One region of the Occultella kanbiaonis genome, then DNA from elsewhere that is predicted to be linked to it. Evidence: predicted binding sites of a transcription regulator. Region 1 holds the regulator's gene; the other holds the start of a gene.
The links. The regulator LexA, encoded in region 1, represses DNA repair genes until DNA is damaged. The targets are predictions, from matches to a motif close to TCGAACANNTGTTCGA.
Positions count from the first base shown of each region.

Region 2: the regulator LexA is predicted to act here: its motif matches at 4,705-4,720, upstream of GKS42_RS08925 (13E12 repeat family protein).

Region 1 covers NZ_CP046175.1:2,116,136-2,123,934, reverse strand. The annotation lists gene serA (phosphoglycerate dehydrogenase) at 1-503, shown strand, start outside; gene GKS42_RS09760 (DUF5302 domain-containing protein) at 579-773, opposite strand; gene GKS42_RS09755 (GNAT family N-acetyltransferase) at 900-1,469, shown strand; gene GKS42_RS09750 (P-loop nucleotide/nucleoside kinase family protein) at 1,476-1,982, opposite strand; gene GKS42_RS09745 (aldo/keto reductase) at 2,031-3,080, shown strand; gene nrdR (transcriptional regulator NrdR) at 3,213-3,686, opposite strand; gene GKS42_RS09735 (LysM peptidoglycan-binding domain-containing protein) at 3,853-4,551, opposite strand; gene lexA (transcriptional repressor LexA) at 4,851-5,474, shown strand; gene GKS42_RS09725 (L-lactate dehydrogenase) at 5,505-6,479, opposite strand; gene GKS42_RS09720 (hypothetical protein) at 6,720-7,385, shown strand; gene GKS42_RS26785 (hypothetical protein) at 7,376-7,501, opposite strand; gene GKS42_RS09715 (hypothetical protein) at 7,518-7,790, shown strand.
Region 2 covers NZ_CP046175.1:1,940,658-1,948,456, forward strand. The annotation lists gene ileS (isoleucine--tRNA ligase) at 1-1,058, shown strand, start outside; gene GKS42_RS08905 (bifunctional folylpolyglutamate synthase/dihydrofolate synthase) at 1,055-2,488, shown strand; gene GKS42_RS08910 (DUF5655 domain-containing protein) at 2,501-2,875, shown strand; gene galE (UDP-glucose 4-epimerase GalE) at 2,993-3,997, shown strand; gene GKS42_RS08920 (DEAD/DEAH box helicase family protein) at 4,024-4,572, opposite strand; gene GKS42_RS08925 (13E12 repeat family protein) at 4,731-5,750, shown strand; gene GKS42_RS08930 (HNH endonuclease signature motif containing protein) at 6,134-6,649, shown strand; gene GKS42_RS08935 (YdeI/OmpD-associated family protein) at 6,703-7,149, shown strand; gene GKS42_RS08940 (YbaY family lipoprotein) at 7,228-7,536, shown strand; gene GKS42_RS08945 (GNAT family N-acetyltransferase) at 7,659-7,799, opposite strand, start outside.

The sequences.
Region 1 (7,799 bases):
TGCGTGACCAGATCGTCTCGGGCCGGATCGTCGGCGCCGCGGTCGACGTGTTCGCCGAGGAGCCCAAGGCCCAGGGCGACGCGTTCGAGTCCGAGCTGCGCGACCTGCCGAACGTGATCCTCACCCCGCACGTGGGCGGCTCCACCGAGGAGGCACAGAAGGACATCGGGATGTTCGTCGCCGGCAAGCTGCGCGACTACCTCGAGACCGGTGCGACCGCGCTGAGCGTCAACGTCCCCGCGCTCATCCTGGACCGCCCGCGCGACGGCTCGCACCGGATCGCGCACCTGCACCGCAACGTGCCGGGTGTCCTCGCCGCGGTGAACCGGACGCTGGCCGCGGGTGGTGCGAACATCGAGAGCCAGGTGCTCAGCACCTCCGGCGACGTGGGTTACGTGGTGACCGACCTCAGCGCCGACCTGCGGCCGTCCGAGCTCACCGAACTGCTGGACATGGAGCCGACGATCCGGGTGCGGGCGCTGCACCCCGACTCCGAGGACTGACCTTCCCCACGGACGCGAACGGCGGGCCGAGCGACGGGGTGCTCCCCATTCGCCCGGCCCGCCGCGTCACGTGGCTCAGCCGGACTTGCGCCGGAACACCCGCTTACCCTCGGCGCCGGTGACCTCGGAGCCGTGCACGCTCCCGGTGTTGCGGCGTCCCTCGGCGGTCATGTGCTCCTTCTCGCGCTTGCGCTCGAGGGCCTCACGCATCTTGGCCTTCGAGTCGGCCAGAGCGGCCTCGTCGGGTCCGGCATCTGTGGGATCGGGCATCGTCACACCTCTTCGTTCGTTCGTCCGCCGGGTTCTCCGGCGTGCCCCCTACCCTGCCGTGGCGGGCTGGCCGGCGCCACCCATATTCGATTGCGGCAGGCCTACGAGGTAGCCAGGGTGGGTGGCATGCCCCTCACGATCTGCGACTACCGGTCGGACGACGCCGCGAGCTGGCTGCGTTGCCGGCTGCTGAGCTTCTTCGAGACCGAGTACTACGACGACGTGTACACGCAGCGCCCGACCTACGAACTACCGTCGGTCCAGCTCGTGGCGGACGACGGCGGAACTGTCGTCGGTCTGCTCGACGTCACCGTCGACGGAGTCGAGGCGACCATCGAGTCGGTGGCCGTGCACCCCGATCACGCCCGGACCGGCATCGCGAGCCGGCTCCTGGACGCGGCGCTGCCGCGCCTGGCCGGCGCGCACACCCTGGACGCGTGGACCCGCGGGAACGAGGCCGCCAACGGCTGGTACCTGGCCCGCGGCTTCCGGGAGAACCACCGTTATCTGCACGTCTACGCCGACAGCGGGGTGACGGACGCCGAACTGGAGGGCTTCACGTCGCCGGAACCGCTGAGCGCCCCGCTGTTCGTGTTCGCGCACGCCCGCATCGACGACGAGGACGAGATGCGTCGACGGTACCGGCGCGTGCACGTGTGCAGGCAGTACCTACGGGACCTCGCGCCGCCCGACTGAGCCTTCTCACCGCCCGAGGTACGCCAGCACGACGGGCAGAGGGTCAGCCGGATCGGCCGTGTCGACGCGCAGGTGCGGGTCGGTCCACGGCGGGGCCGTCGCCTGCGACACCTGCGCCCAGGTGGGCTCCGGGAACCCGGCCAGGTCCCGCCGTCGTCCCTCGAGCCGGGACCGGTGCAGGTCCGGGTCGGAACAGATCACGTCCACGACCCGCAATGGGACGCCGGACCGCGCCGCCAGCCTCCGCCACTGCTCACGCGCCGGCTCCACCGCGTTGACGGCGTCGACCAGCACGCACTGGCCCAGGACGAGAACCCCCTCCGCGAGGGCCTCGACCACGACGTAGGCAGCCAGGCCGGTGGGTAGCGATCCGCCGGGGCCACCGACCCCGGCGCGCCACATGGCGGCCTCGACGGGGTCGACTGAGAGCACCGGAACCGTCAGCGCGCGGGCGATCCGGCCGGCCAGATGGGACTTGCCGGCGCCTGGCGGCCCGGACATCACGATCAGCATGCGCCCACGCTACGTGCCGCCACGAAGGGCGCACTACGCTCGGTGGCCATGACCACCGCGTTCCCGGCCGAGGACCGTTACGACCGGATGCCGATGCGCCGAGCGGGGAACTCCGGCTTGGACCTGCCGACCATCTCCCTCGGCCTGTGGCAGAACTTCGGCGTCGCCACGCCGATCGACCGCCAGCGCGAGCTCATCCATCACGCGTTCGACCGTGGTATCACCCACCTGGACCTGGCGAACAACTACGGACCGCCGGTCGGCGCCGCCGAGGAGAACCTCGGCGCCCTGCTGGCCAAGGACCTTCGGGCCCTGCGGGACGAGCTGGTGATCACGACGAAGGCCGGCTACCGGGCGGGGCCGGGACCCTACGGCGAGGGCGGCTCACGCAAGTACCTGCTGTCCTCGCTGGACGCCTCGCTGCAGCGGCTCGGCCTGGATCACGTCGACGTCTTCTACAGCCACCGGTACGACCCGAGCACACCCCTGACCGAGACGCTCGGCGCGCTCAGGACGGCGGTGGACTCCGGCCGCGCCAGGTACGCGGGCATCTCCTCCTACTCGGCGCAGCGGACCCGTGAGGCTCTCGCGGTCGCGGACCAGCTCGGGCTGCGCCTGAGCGTGCACCAGCCGTCGTACTCGATGATCAACCGCTGGATCGAGCACCCGGGTCCCGCCGGCGAGTCACTCCTGGACGTCGCCGGGGCGGCCAGGCTCGCTCTGGTGGTGTTCTCGCCGCTGGCGCAGGGCATGCTCACCGACCGCTACCTGGACGGCGTCCCCTCCGACTCGCGTGGCGCGAAGGGTGCCTCGTTGAAGAGGGAGTACCTCACGGCCGCCAACCTCGACCGGATCCGTTCGCTCAATGCCATCGCCGAGCGGCGCGGCCAGACGCTGGCCCAGCTGGCGGTGACGTGGGTGCTGCGCGACCCGCGTGTCACGACCGCCCTGGTGGGCGCGTCCAGCGTGGCCCAGTTGGACGACACCCTCGCCGCGCTCGACGCACCGAGCCTCACCAGCGCAGAACTGACCGAGATCGATCGGTACGCCCGCGACGGCGGCGTGAATCTGTGGGGCGCGCGCTCAAGCGACCTGTGAGGGGTACCGATCCGGCCCGATGCGGCGCGGCGTCCGCGTCTGCCGACGGCCCGGCCGGCGGACGCCCGCCGGGACCCGGTCGATGCTGCCGCCGGTGGTGCTGGCTTCCCCTCCAGCGCCACCGGCGGCGGTCTATGGGAGCGATTCCTCGCTCTGGTCCGGGCGGTCCACCCGCAGGGCGGCGATCGCGGCCTCGAAGTCCTCCAGCGAGGAGAAGGCCTGGTACACGCTGGCGAACCGGAGGTAGGCCACCTCGTCCAGCTCGCGCAGGGGGCCGAGGATGGTCAGTCCGACCTCATGCGCATCGATCTCCGCGACACCGTTGCTGCGGATCGTCTCCTCGACCTGCTGTGCGAGCAGGGCAAGGTCGTCATCGGAAACAGGCCGCCCCTGGCAAGCCTTGCGGACGCCAGAGATGATCTTGTCCCGGCTGAACGGCTCGACGGCACCGGAACGCTTCATCACGTTCAGACTGGTGGTCTCGACCGTCGTGAATCGCCGCCCGCAGTTCGGGCACTGGCGCCGCCGCCGGATCGCGGACCCGTCCTCGGCGGTCCGGGAGTCCACGACGCGGGAATCGGAGTGCCGACAGAACGGGCAGTGCACCGACGGATCCTTCCCACATCGTGGCCGTCGTTCCCGTGCACTACATGTGCGCGGATCACAACGGTGTAACTACTAGATGTAGGGAAACGTTAGGCGTTCGCGTGCCCAGATGCAAGCGACTTCGGGCACACGAGCGGCTTCGCCCTGCTGCCGGGCCAACAGTGGGTCAGCCGACGGGAACCGTGAGCGCCTGACCTGCCACCACCGTGGAGGTGGCGAGCGAGTTCAGCTCCATGATCTGGTCGACCACCACGCGCACGTCCGCGCCGGGTGCGGCGTGCTCGGCGGCGATCGCCCAGAGGCTCTCCCCGGGCGAGACGACCACCGTCGCCACCTCGGTGGGGGCGGCCGGCTCGGACGGGAATGCGAGGCCGAGGACCGACCCGAGCGCCGCGGCGACGACGAGTCCGAGCACCACGAGCACCCGGCGACCGCGGACCGTCAGCCGCAGCGGCGCATCGACGGCCGTGCGGGCCGGCTCGACCGTCTCGGCGGGCAGTGCGTCCGAACGGCGCACTGGCCGACGGACCGGCCGCACCGGGGCGCCGTCACGCTCGGGCCGCGCGAGCGGCACGGGCACCGGTGCCAGCGCGGGCGCCGAGGTGAGGTCGGGCAGGGCGGGCGCGAGTCGACGAGTCGGCGCCGGTGCGAGCGGGCCGACCAATGCCGCGGGCGAAGGCACCAGCGCGACCGCGGACGACCCGACGGTCGGGTGCGCACTCACGACCCGGGTCACCGGCCGGGCCGCCCCGGCGCGGCCCCCCGGCACCGCCGACAGGTGGCGACGACGTACAGCTCGGCCGCGCCGCGTCCCGGCGTTGGCACCCGCGCGGAGCTCGGCGTGGGGGAAGGCCAGTGCACTCATCGGGAGTCTCCTCGGTCGTCGCGGGTAGAACGATTGTTCGTCGAACGGCTGTACTGAAGGTAGCACGCGGCGATTCCGATGTCGACACGCCAGTCGAACACATGTTTTGCGGATCGGCCGATGACGCCTACTGTGGTCCTGAACACTTCGACAGCACATCACCGCCCTCTGACAATGGCGGAAACACAGGCCGAACCGACCATCAGGAGGAGACCGTGACCCGATCCAGCCGCTCCAAGTCCCCCGACCCGAAGGACACCCCCGGCCCCGACGGCCTCAGCGTGCGTCAGCGGCAGATCATGGGCTCCATCCGGTCGAGCATCGAGGCCAAGGGCTACCCGCCCACCATGCGAGAGATCGGTGCGGCCGTGGGGCTGGCGAGCCCATCCTCGGTGAAGTACCAGCTCAACCTGCTCGAACAGAAGGGGTACCTGCGCCGGGACCCGATCTCCACCCGCGCGATCGAGGTCATCGCGCCGGATGACGCCCAGTCCGTCCGCGGCGACATCGACATCTTCGAGGCGCCGGACCGGGAGGGCATCGATCCCGGTGCCGCGTATGTGCCGGTCGTCGGCCGGATCGCGGCCGGTGGCCCGATCCTGGCAGAGCAGGCCGTGGAGGACGTGTTCCCGCTCCCCCGCCAGTTGGTCGGCGAAGGCGATCTGTTCCTGCTCAAGGTGGTCGGCGAGTCGATGATCGACGCCGCGATCTGCGACGGCGACTGGGTGGTCGTGCGGCAGCAGAACGTCGCTGAGAACGGCGAGATCGTCGCCGCGATGATCGACGGCGAGGCGACCGTGAAGACGCTCAAGCGCTCCGCTTCGCAGGTCTGGCTGATGCCGGCCAACCCGGCGTTCTCACCGATCGACGGGAACGAGGCGCAGATCCTCGGCCGTGTGGTGAGTGTGCTCCGCTCGATCTGAGGTCGGGGTTCGGCTTCTGGGGCGCCCGGGTCAGAAGCCGAACTGCCGGGCGACGCCGCGGATCTCGTCCGCGCTGGCGCGCAGGCTGGCAAGCTCGGACTCATTGAAGTTGAACTCGAGACGCTCGCCCACGCCGTCGCGGTCCACGATCGACGGGACCGACAGGCACACGTCGGAGATGCCTAGGTAGTCCTCGAGCAGGCTCGAGACAGGCAGGATCGCACGCTCGGAACGCAGCACCGACTGGATGATCCGCACGCCGGCGAGGCCGATGGCGTGGTTCGTGGCGCCCTTGCCGTCGATGATCCGGTACGCGGAGTTCTTCACCTCGTCGGCGATCTCGGCCAGGTCCCCTGGGCTGAGCACGCCGGTGGCGGCCACGAACTCCCGCAGTGGCACCCCGCCGATGTTGGCGGCGCTCCACAGCGGGAACTCGGAGTCGCCGTGCTCGCCGACGATGTAAGCGTGCACGTTCCGGACCGCGATCCGGCTGTGTTCGCTGAGCAGGTACCTGAGCCGTGAGGTGTCCAGCACCGTGCCGGAACCGAACATCTGCCGCGGCGGCAACCCGGAGATCTTCAGCGAGGCGTAGGTGACCACGTCGACCGGGTTCGTCACCATCATGTAGATGGCGTCGGGCGCGACCTCCACCAATTGCGGCACGAGCGTGCGCATCAGGTTGATGGTCCGGTCCGCGAGCTCGATACGAGTCTGCCCCGGCTGCTGTTTTGCACCGGCGGTCACCACCACCATGTCCGCGCCGGCGCAGATCCCGATGTCGTCCGATCCCTCCACCGCACCCATGGGCATGAAGGCCATGCCGTGGGAGAGGTCGAGGGCCTCGGCCTCCACCTTGGCCCGGTTCACGTCGTACAGGACCACCCGGCGGGCGACGCCCCGGATCAGCGCCGCGTATGCGAGCGTGGCGCCGACCGAGCCGGCGCCGACGATGGCGAGGGTGGAGACCCCGGGAGGTGTGGTGGCGCGGTCTGGTGCCTGGGTCACGACGGGATTCCTCTCGTGGTGGATCGCCTTCGCGGTAACCCTATCCGGCCCACGGCGGGCCGCCCGATCAGGCGCCCGCGAGCCTGCCCGGCGACGCCCGGACCAGGTCGACGCGATCCGTGCTCACGAGTCCCGCCGATCGGTTCCTCAGCCTTCGATCGCGGTGTAGTTTCCACACCAGAGGGGCAACGTCGCGACCTTACCGCTGGGGAGCATGCGACCACGAGCAAGGAGAGTCGGATGGCTGGCAACCGTGCCTCGCGTGTGGTGTGCGCGGTAGCACTCGTGGTCCCCAGCCTCATCGCCGGTGCTGGAGCTGGTACGACCGGTCGCGTGGCGGGATCGGCCGGTCCCACCCTCGCGACACGGCCCGTCGAACGCGAGACGGCCGCGGCACGACCCTCGGAGTGGGACGAGGCGCAACGGATCCTCGTGGCGGAGTTCGGGATATCCGAGGAGCAGGCTCGCGCGAACGTCGAGTCGCAGGCTGCCCGGACGATGTTTCGCGAGGTCATTGTCTCGGAGCTTGGCGAGACGTTCGCCGGCTTCCGCTTCGACCCGGCTACGGGTGTCCTTGCCGTGCTCACGACGAACCCCGACCGCGACGTCACCACCGTCGAGCGACGCGCGGACCAGTACGGAGTTGAAGTCGGCGTCATAGGGGCGGAATTCTCCTACACGGATCTGGCGGAGCTCGCACGCCAGGCAACTGCCGGTGGACTAGGGGTGCCGGCCGAGGAGATCGTCAGTGCGCAGATCGATGACAAAACGAACACCGTCACGGTCTACGTTCTGCCCGAGCGACTGGCTGCACTGCAGCGCAGTGGCTCTCACGATCCGGTCGTCCGGCTGGCGGCCCACGTTGATGAGGCCGTCGACGAAGGGCGTGCCAGTGATCAGAACTGACCACCCGTGAGAACGGTCACGAGCGCAGTCCTCGCGAGCGTGAGCGTGGCAGCGGTGCTGGCTGGGTGCACCTCCGACCAGAGCCCGCCGACGCCCAGCCCAATGACCGTCGACATCTCGGAGCTCCACCCCATGACGATGCGCGAGGCGCTCGAGGAGCCCGATTACGGCGAACAGGTGCGCCTCGCCGTCACGCTCGTCACGGAGGGTGGTGTCCTGCTCCTGTGCGACGCCGTCGAAGACACCGATCCCGCACAGTGCGCAGACCCGAACGTCGAGATCGTCGGCGCGCCTCTGGAGGACCTCGACCTCGTCGAACGGTCCGGCGAGCGCAGCGGCGAGGTGGACCTCATCGTCATCCTCGTCGATGAGGACACGGCCGAGTACGTCTCGACCGCTCCCTGATCCGTTCGG
Region 2 (7,799 bases), 180 kb from region 1:
GCACCCTCGTGACCGGGGTGCGCGCGGACCTGGAGGTCAACGACATCCCGGGTGCGTGCGCGAAGGTCCGCGAGCACCTCGACGTGCTCACGAACTGGTACGTGCGCACCTCGCGGCAGCGGTTCTGGGACGAGGACGAAGGCTCCTACAACACCCTCTACACCGCGCTCGAGGTCCTCACCCGGGTGATGGCGCCCCTCGCGCCGCTCGTCTCCGAGGAGGTCTGGCGCGGGCTCACCGGCGGCCGGTCGGTGCACCTGACCGACTTCCCGGACCCGGCGAACGCCGGCGATGCCACGGCATCGGCCCTGCTCGCCGACGATGAGCTCGTCGCGGCCATGGACGCCGTCCGCGACGCCGTCTCCACCACGCACGGCCTGCGGAAGGCGAACAAGCTGCGCGTGCGCCAGCCGCTGCGCAAGGTACGCGTCGTGGTCCCCGACACCGCGGCACTCGCACGGTTCACGGACCTGATCGCCGAGGAGGTCAACGTCAAGGACGTCCAGGTGCTCGACCTGGCCGACGGTACCGCCGGCGACTACGGCGTCTACACCAAGCTGACCGTGAACGCCCGGGCCGCCGGCCCCCGCCTCGGCAAGGACGTCCAGAAGGTCATCGGCGGGGCTCGCGCAGGTGCGTGGGAACAGTCCGACGACGGCGTGGTGACGGTCTCCGGGATCGCGCTGGAGGAGGGGGAGTACTCGCTGAGTACAGAGATCGAGGACCGGTTCGGCGACTCCATCGCCGCCGGGGTGCTCGACGGCGGCGGGTTCGTGGTGCTCGACCTCGAGCTGGACGACGAGCTCATCGGCGAGGGGTATGCCCGGGATGTCATCCGCCAGGTGCAGGACGCCCGCAAGGCGGCCGACCTGCACGTCGCCGACCGGATCTCGCTGCGACTGGCCGTGCCCGGCCAATGGGTGCAGGCCGTGACGGACCGTAAGGAATTCATCGCTGCCGAGACGCTCGCGCTCTCGGTCGCCGTCGACGTGTCGCCGGTCGTCTCCGAGGACGGCGACCACGGCGTCGGCATCGATCTGGAGAAGGTCAGCCTGTGAACGTCACCAGCCACCGGTACGGATTCGGCGAAGAGGACAAGCCGAAGGTCTCGCCCGTCGAGCGGGCCGCGGAGGAGGCCGCCGAGGCCGAGGCGAAGGCGATCTACTCGGCGATCCTGACCCGCGCGCCCGAGCACGACATCGACCCGACCATCGACCGGGTCGCGGCACTGGTCGAGCTGCTCGGCGACCCGCAGAAGTCGTTCCGGGCGATCCATCTGACCGGCACGAACGGGAAGACCTCCACCTCACGGATGGTGGAACGGCTGCTGCGCGAGCTCGGGCTGCGCACCGGACGGTTCACCTCCCCGCACCTGCACACGGTCCGCGAGCGGATCGCGATCGACGGCGAGCCGATCTCCGCCGTCCGGTTCGTGGAGGTCTGGCGCGACATCGAGCCGTACGTGGCGATGGTGGATGCCCAGCTCAAGGAGAAGGGGCAGTCCCGACTGAGCTTCTTCGAGGTGCTCGCCGGGTTCGCGTTCGCGGCCTTCGCCGACACTCCCGTTGACGTGGCCGTCGTCGAAGTCGGGCTCGGCGGCGAGTGGGACTCCACGAACGTCGTGGATGGTGAGGTGGCGGTGTTCACCCCGATCTCGCGGGACCACGAGCGCTGGCTCGGGCACACGATCGCCGAGATCGCGACCGTGAAGTCCGGCATCATCAAGGCGCTCGACCCGGGCGCCATCGTGGTGACCGCCGAACAGCCCGAGGAGGCGGCCGTCGTCATCGCGGGCGTGGCGCAGGCACGCGGGGCCCGGGTGGTCGCCCAGGGCTACGACATCGAGGTGGTCAACCGGACCGTCGCCGTCGGTGGGCAGCTCATCGACCTGCGTGGCACCGGCGGGCTCTACACCGAGATCTTCCTGCCGCTGCACGGTGCCCACCAGGCGCAGAACGCGCTGCTGGCGCTGGTCGCCGTCGAGCAGTTCACCGGCGGGGGAGCCCTCGACGGTGGTGTGGTCGAGGCCGCGTTCGCGGACGTCGACTCGCCCGGACGCCTCGAGGTGGTCCGGCGCAGCCCCACCGTGCTCGTCGACGCCGCGCACAACCCCGCCGGCGCCCAGGTGCTCGTCGACGCGCTCGGCGAGGCGTTCGCGTTCCATCGGCTCGTGGGCGTGGTCGGGATCATGGCGGACAAGGACGCCGAGGGCATCCTGAGCGTCCTCGAACCGGCCCTGGACGAGATCGTCATCACCCGCTCGACGTCCATGCGGTCCATGGAGATCGACGACCTTGCCGACATCGCCAGGGACATCTTCGACTCCGACCGGGTACACACGGCCGAGCACGTGGGGGAGGCCGTGGCGCTGGCCGCGGACCTGACCGAGCAGGGCGACTCCGACCAGGTCGCGTCCGGCACGGGCGTGCTCGTTGCGGGATCGGTGATCCTGGCCGCGGAGGCGCGGGCGCTGTTCCGGCGGGACTAGGGGGCGAGTTCCATGGAGTGGACGGTGGAGGACCATCTGCGCGACAAGCCGGCCGCCGCCGTGGCCCTCTACGAGCGGTTCGTCGAACTGGTCGCCGCGTGCGGCCCGTTCACGTACGCCGTCGCCAAGACGACCATCACGGTCAAGGGGACCCGCCGCGGGTTCGCGGGTGCTCGACCCACCGAGAAGGGCCAACTGGTCGGGTACCTGGACCTGCAGCGGGTGGTCTCCGACCCGCGGATCCGCAGCGCGGCGCCGTACACCAAGCGACTGTTCGTGCATCACTTCCGGGTCAGCGACCTGGCGGAACTGGACGAGGATTTCGCCGGCTGGGTGGCGGAGGCGTATCAGGTGGGCGCTGGCGCGCACCTGGACCGCCAGGTCTAGGTCGCCGTCGCCGGGCCGGGCCCGACGATCCGGTTCTCCCGGGAGTCTGATGGTGCGTGGCCCGGCTCGCCCGGTCCCGACGGTCGCCTTCCTGACCCGCCCACTAGGCTGACGCCCGTGAAGGTACTGGTCACCGGCGGCGCCGGCTACATCGGGTCGGTGACCGCGACGGCGCTCGAGCAGGCCGGGCACACCCCGGTGATCCTGGACTCGCTCCTCAGCGGCCCGCGCGCGTTCACGACGGGGCGGACCTTCTACGAGGGTGACATCGCCGACCGGGGCCTGCTGCGCAGAGTCGTCGCCGAACACCCTGACATCGAGGCGACGATCCACATGGCGGCCCGGATCGTGGTCCCCGAGTCCGTCGCGCAGCCCTATCTGTACTACCGGGACAACGTCGCCAAGTCGCTGGAGCTCTTCGACGAGCTGACCGCGCTGGGCAGGCCACGGGTGCTGTTCTCCTCCTCGGCCTCGCTGTACGCGCCGAAGGAGGGCTTCGAGGTCACCGAGTCGGACCCGCTGGAGCCGACGTCCCCGTACGCGCGCACCAAGCGGATCATGGAGCAGATCCTGCAGGACCTGGCCGTTGCGACCGATCTACGCGCGGTGATCCTGCGCTACTTCAACCCGATCGGCTCGGACCCCGGCCTGACCAGCGGGATCTACGACAAGGAACCCTCGCACGTGCTCGGCCAGCTCGTCCTCGCGGCCCGCGGGGAGCAGGAGGCCTTCACGATCACCGGCACCGACCTGCCGACCCGGGACGGTACCGGGATCCGCGACTACATCCACGTGTGGGACCTGGCGCGGGCGCACGTGCGCGCGATCGAGACGTTCGACGACATCCTCGCCGGGGTCGACGCACCGAGCGTCATCATCAACGTCGGCACCGGTTCGGGTGTGACGGTGCGGGAGCTGATCGGCGCTTTCGAGCGGGTCGCGGGTGCCGACGTGCCCACGGTGACGGCGCCGCCCCGCCCAGGGGACGCCGTCGGGGCCTTCGCGAACGTGGACCGGGCGACGGCCTTGCTCGACTGGCGCGCCGAACTCACCCTTGAGCAGGCGATCGCGTCCGCACTGGCCTGGGCGGAGCGACGTGCCCAGGTGCTCGGCCAGGGGTGAGACGCCGGGCAGAGAGCGGCGACCCCTCAGTCCGCTAGAACTGCGGCCAGCTCAGCGGCGACGGCACGGGCGTCCTTTCCGTCGGTGCGCAGGACATGGTCCGACGGCGTCCGCTGCGCCTCGTCGTAACGGCGCCGATAGAAGTCGTCGAGTTCGGGACGACCGGGGTCGGTCTCGAACCGCCGTCGCCAGGTCGCGGGTTCGGCGTGCAGTTGCACGCTGACCGTCGGCAGCCCGGGCGGCGCGAGCGAGCGGACCAGGTTCTGCATCCGGGCGTCCTGGAACACCCAGGTGACCAGGAGGAGGTCGACCCCGGCGGTACCGGCGTTGGCGATGACGGCTCGCAGGTTCGCCTGCACCATCGCGGTGGTCCGATCGCTCACCTCCCATGGTTGGTGCGCCCACAGGGTGTCGACGTCCACCCATTGGGTGAGGAGGGTGCCGCCCACGGCGAGCTTCAGGAACTCGCGGGCGGCTGCGGTCTTCCCGATGCCTGGCGCACCACCGAGGAGGGCCAGGCGCATCGGGGCAGCCCGCTGACGGGCGGGATCTGGCGTCGCGGTCGGATCTGGCATGCGTGCACGGTGGCAGTCATCCGGGCATGGATCAACCGTATTGATCCGTTCTGGCTCCCAGCCTTGCACCGAAGGTCTTGGGTGGATCCGGGCGCGTGGTTTTCCACAGTCCTGGGCGTCCCGGAACGGTTGTCGTACGTTTGTTCTAGGGTGGGCGAATGGCATCGGAACCGGTGGGTGGAGCGGCCCGCAGCGAGGGCGGGGACGCCTCGCGGGTCGAGTTCTGGCCTGCCGGGCCGAGGCCGGCGCGGGTCGCGCTTGCCGTGGCGGACGCCGCGTCGCAGGACGCCGCGTCGCAGGACACCGCGACGCAGGACACCGCGTTGGAGGCCACCCTCTCGGCGTTGGTGGCCGGGTGGGATGCGTTGCCGGAGGCGGCCCGGTTGTCGCGGATGCTCCCGACGCCGGCGTTGATGACTCGCATTCAGGCGTTGGATCTGGATGCGGCGGATGATGCGACGCTGGTGGAGGTCGCGGCGGCGGCCCGGCGGGTGCAGGCGGCCGCGCAGGAGACGTTGACGAAGGCGGCGGCGATCCTGGCGGAGCGGTCGGCGATGAATCAGCCGGCGCTGGCGTTGGTCACTGATGGGCAGCCCAGTACGGCGGGTGAGGAGCTCTCGATCCGGTTGTCGGCACCGAGGAATGAGTGCTTGTCGTTGGTGCGGCAGGGGCTGATGCTGACCACGATCCTGGCCAAGACTGGGATCGCCCTGCGGCTGGGCCGCATTGATGCGGCGAAGGCAAGGGCGATGGTCGACGCGTTGTGTGAGGTGCCGTGGCAGACCGCGATGGCGGTCGAGGACCTGGTGTTGCCCAAGGCCGCGGGTCGAACGCCGCAGCAGTTGCGTCGCGACATGTCGAAGGCGCTGATCAGTGTCGACCCCGACGATGCCCATGAACGCGCCCAGCGTAAGGCGCGTGGGCGTAGGGTCACCCGGCCCCGGGCGTTGCCTGATGGGGCGGCGTCGATGTGGATCGAGGGACCGGCCCGCAGGCGTTGGCCCTGGATGTGGCGTTGGATGCCGCGGCTCGGGCGGCGAAGGCCGATGGTGATGACCGTACGTTGGACCAGTTGCGTTTCGACTCCCTGGCCGGGGTTGCCTCGCGCGCGTTGGCCACCGGGGAGTTCCCTGATGGCACCAAGCTGGCGGACACGGTGGGTGGGCGTCGGCCGGTGATCCACGTCACGATGGCGCTCGAGCACCTGTTGCCACCGGGTGCCCTCGCTGGCGGTGACGTCGTCATCGTGATGGGCCAGGGCACCGCTGCGGGCCAGGACTCTGCCCCGAGCGCCCCGCCGGTGGTGCAGGCTCCACCCGGCACGGGTGGCCCGGACGTGGCTGCTGCCGGTACGGGTGGTCCATCTGAGCCTGACGCGTCCTTTGCGGCGCCCACGGCGGCGCCGACCGGGGCCGATTCGTCGGTGCGGGGTCGGTGTCGGGATCCGTTGTGCCCGAACTCCGCCGCGCCGCGGCAACCCGGCGCTGGGACCGGTGTGGTGTCGTCGGATCCGCATGCCGATCATCCGGATCCGCCGACCCGGTCGATCGATCCGGGGTCGGTGCCGATCCTGGCCGGGTACGGGCCGATCACCCCGGCCACGGCGCGGGCGATCGCGGCGGGTGGGATCTGGCGGCGCCTGGTCACCGACCCCCTCTCGGAGACGGTGCTGGATCTCGGGCACACCCGGTACCGGCCGACCCAGGAGTTGGCCGATCACGTCGTGGCCCGGGACCGCACCTGCGTGCGGCCCGGCTGCTCGTGCCCCGCGGGCGGGTGCCAGTTGGACCACAACGTGCCCTGGGTCGATGCCCCGGATGGGTCCGAGGAGCCCGGCGACCCCGCCGGTGGGCGGACTGCGGCGGACAACCTGTCCCCGCTGTGCGGCCGGGACCACAACGTCAAGACCCACGGCGACTTCGAGGTCGAGCAGACCGAGCCCGGCGTGTTCGAGTGGACCACCCCGGCCGGGCTGCGCTACCGCCGCGAACGCGACGAGACCACGACCTTCCTCGGCCACATCATCAACGGCACCCTCCACCCACCCCTGCCCCCAGACGCACCACCACCCTTCTAGCCAGGCCGGCGAGGGCCTGTTCTCGGCCGCAAGCAGTCGGCAGACTAGGGCGCATGCGATACACGACGGCGATCCATCAGACCGGAAACAACACTGGCGTCCCAGTTCCGGAGGAGGTCATGGCGGCCCTGGGGCCGGCGAAACGACACCTCGTCGTCGTGACCATCAACGGACATACCTACCGCAGTTCGGCCGTCTCCTACGAGGGCCGGTTCATGATCTCCCTGAGTGCCGCGAACCGGGCGGCTGCGGGTGTCGCCGGCGGCGACACGGTCGAGGTGGACGTCGAGCTCGACACCGAACCCCGCGTGGCCGAGGTCCCGCCGGAGCTTGCGGCGGCGCTCGCGGAAGACCCGGCGGCCAAGTCCTTCTACGAGTCGCTCTCGGCCAGCAAGCAGAAGCGTTTCACGCTGCCCGTGGCCGAGGCGAAGACGGACGAGACCCGGACGAGGCGGGTCGAGAAGGCCATCACCGCGTTGCGCGAGGGTCGGGTGCTCTGACGACCGGGCTCGCGTGTCGGCCGCGTCAATCGCCGATCACCTGAGCCCTGCGAGGGCAATCGGACCTACGATCACCAGATGACCTCAAACATCGTCACCGTCAACGGCACCGTCGGGATCCGGGAGCGCCTCGCGTTGCCGGAGGGCTCGGTCTTCACGGTCAAGCTGGTCGCCCACGACGGTGAGGTGCTCGCCGGGGCTGCCTTCGACGCAGGGGTGGGGGACGCGGACTTCACGCTCACCGTGGACGCAGCCGACGCCCCGAACCGGAAGAAGCTCGGCCTCTGGGCGAAGCTGACCTCATCGGTGGGTACCTGGGGCACCCCGGAGCTCGTCCACGTGTACGAGCCGCTCACGGACCTGCTCCTGGTCCGCGTGGAGAACTGACGAGCCCGCCTGGGTGAGCTGACCGCTAGGGCGTCAGGCCGTCAGAGGCGAGCTGGCGAGAGTGCCACTCCGCGGCTCATCCACCGGATGCGCCGCACGATCGCACCCGTCAGGGACCCGAATCAGCCGGGGATCCGGTTCCGCAGTCGGTGCTCCAGGTTCGCCCGGACCGCTGGCCACTCAGAGCGCAGGATCGAGAAGAGGACCGCGTCCAGCAGGGCGCCGTTTCGGAAGCGTCGATTCGCGCGCAGCACGCCGTCCTG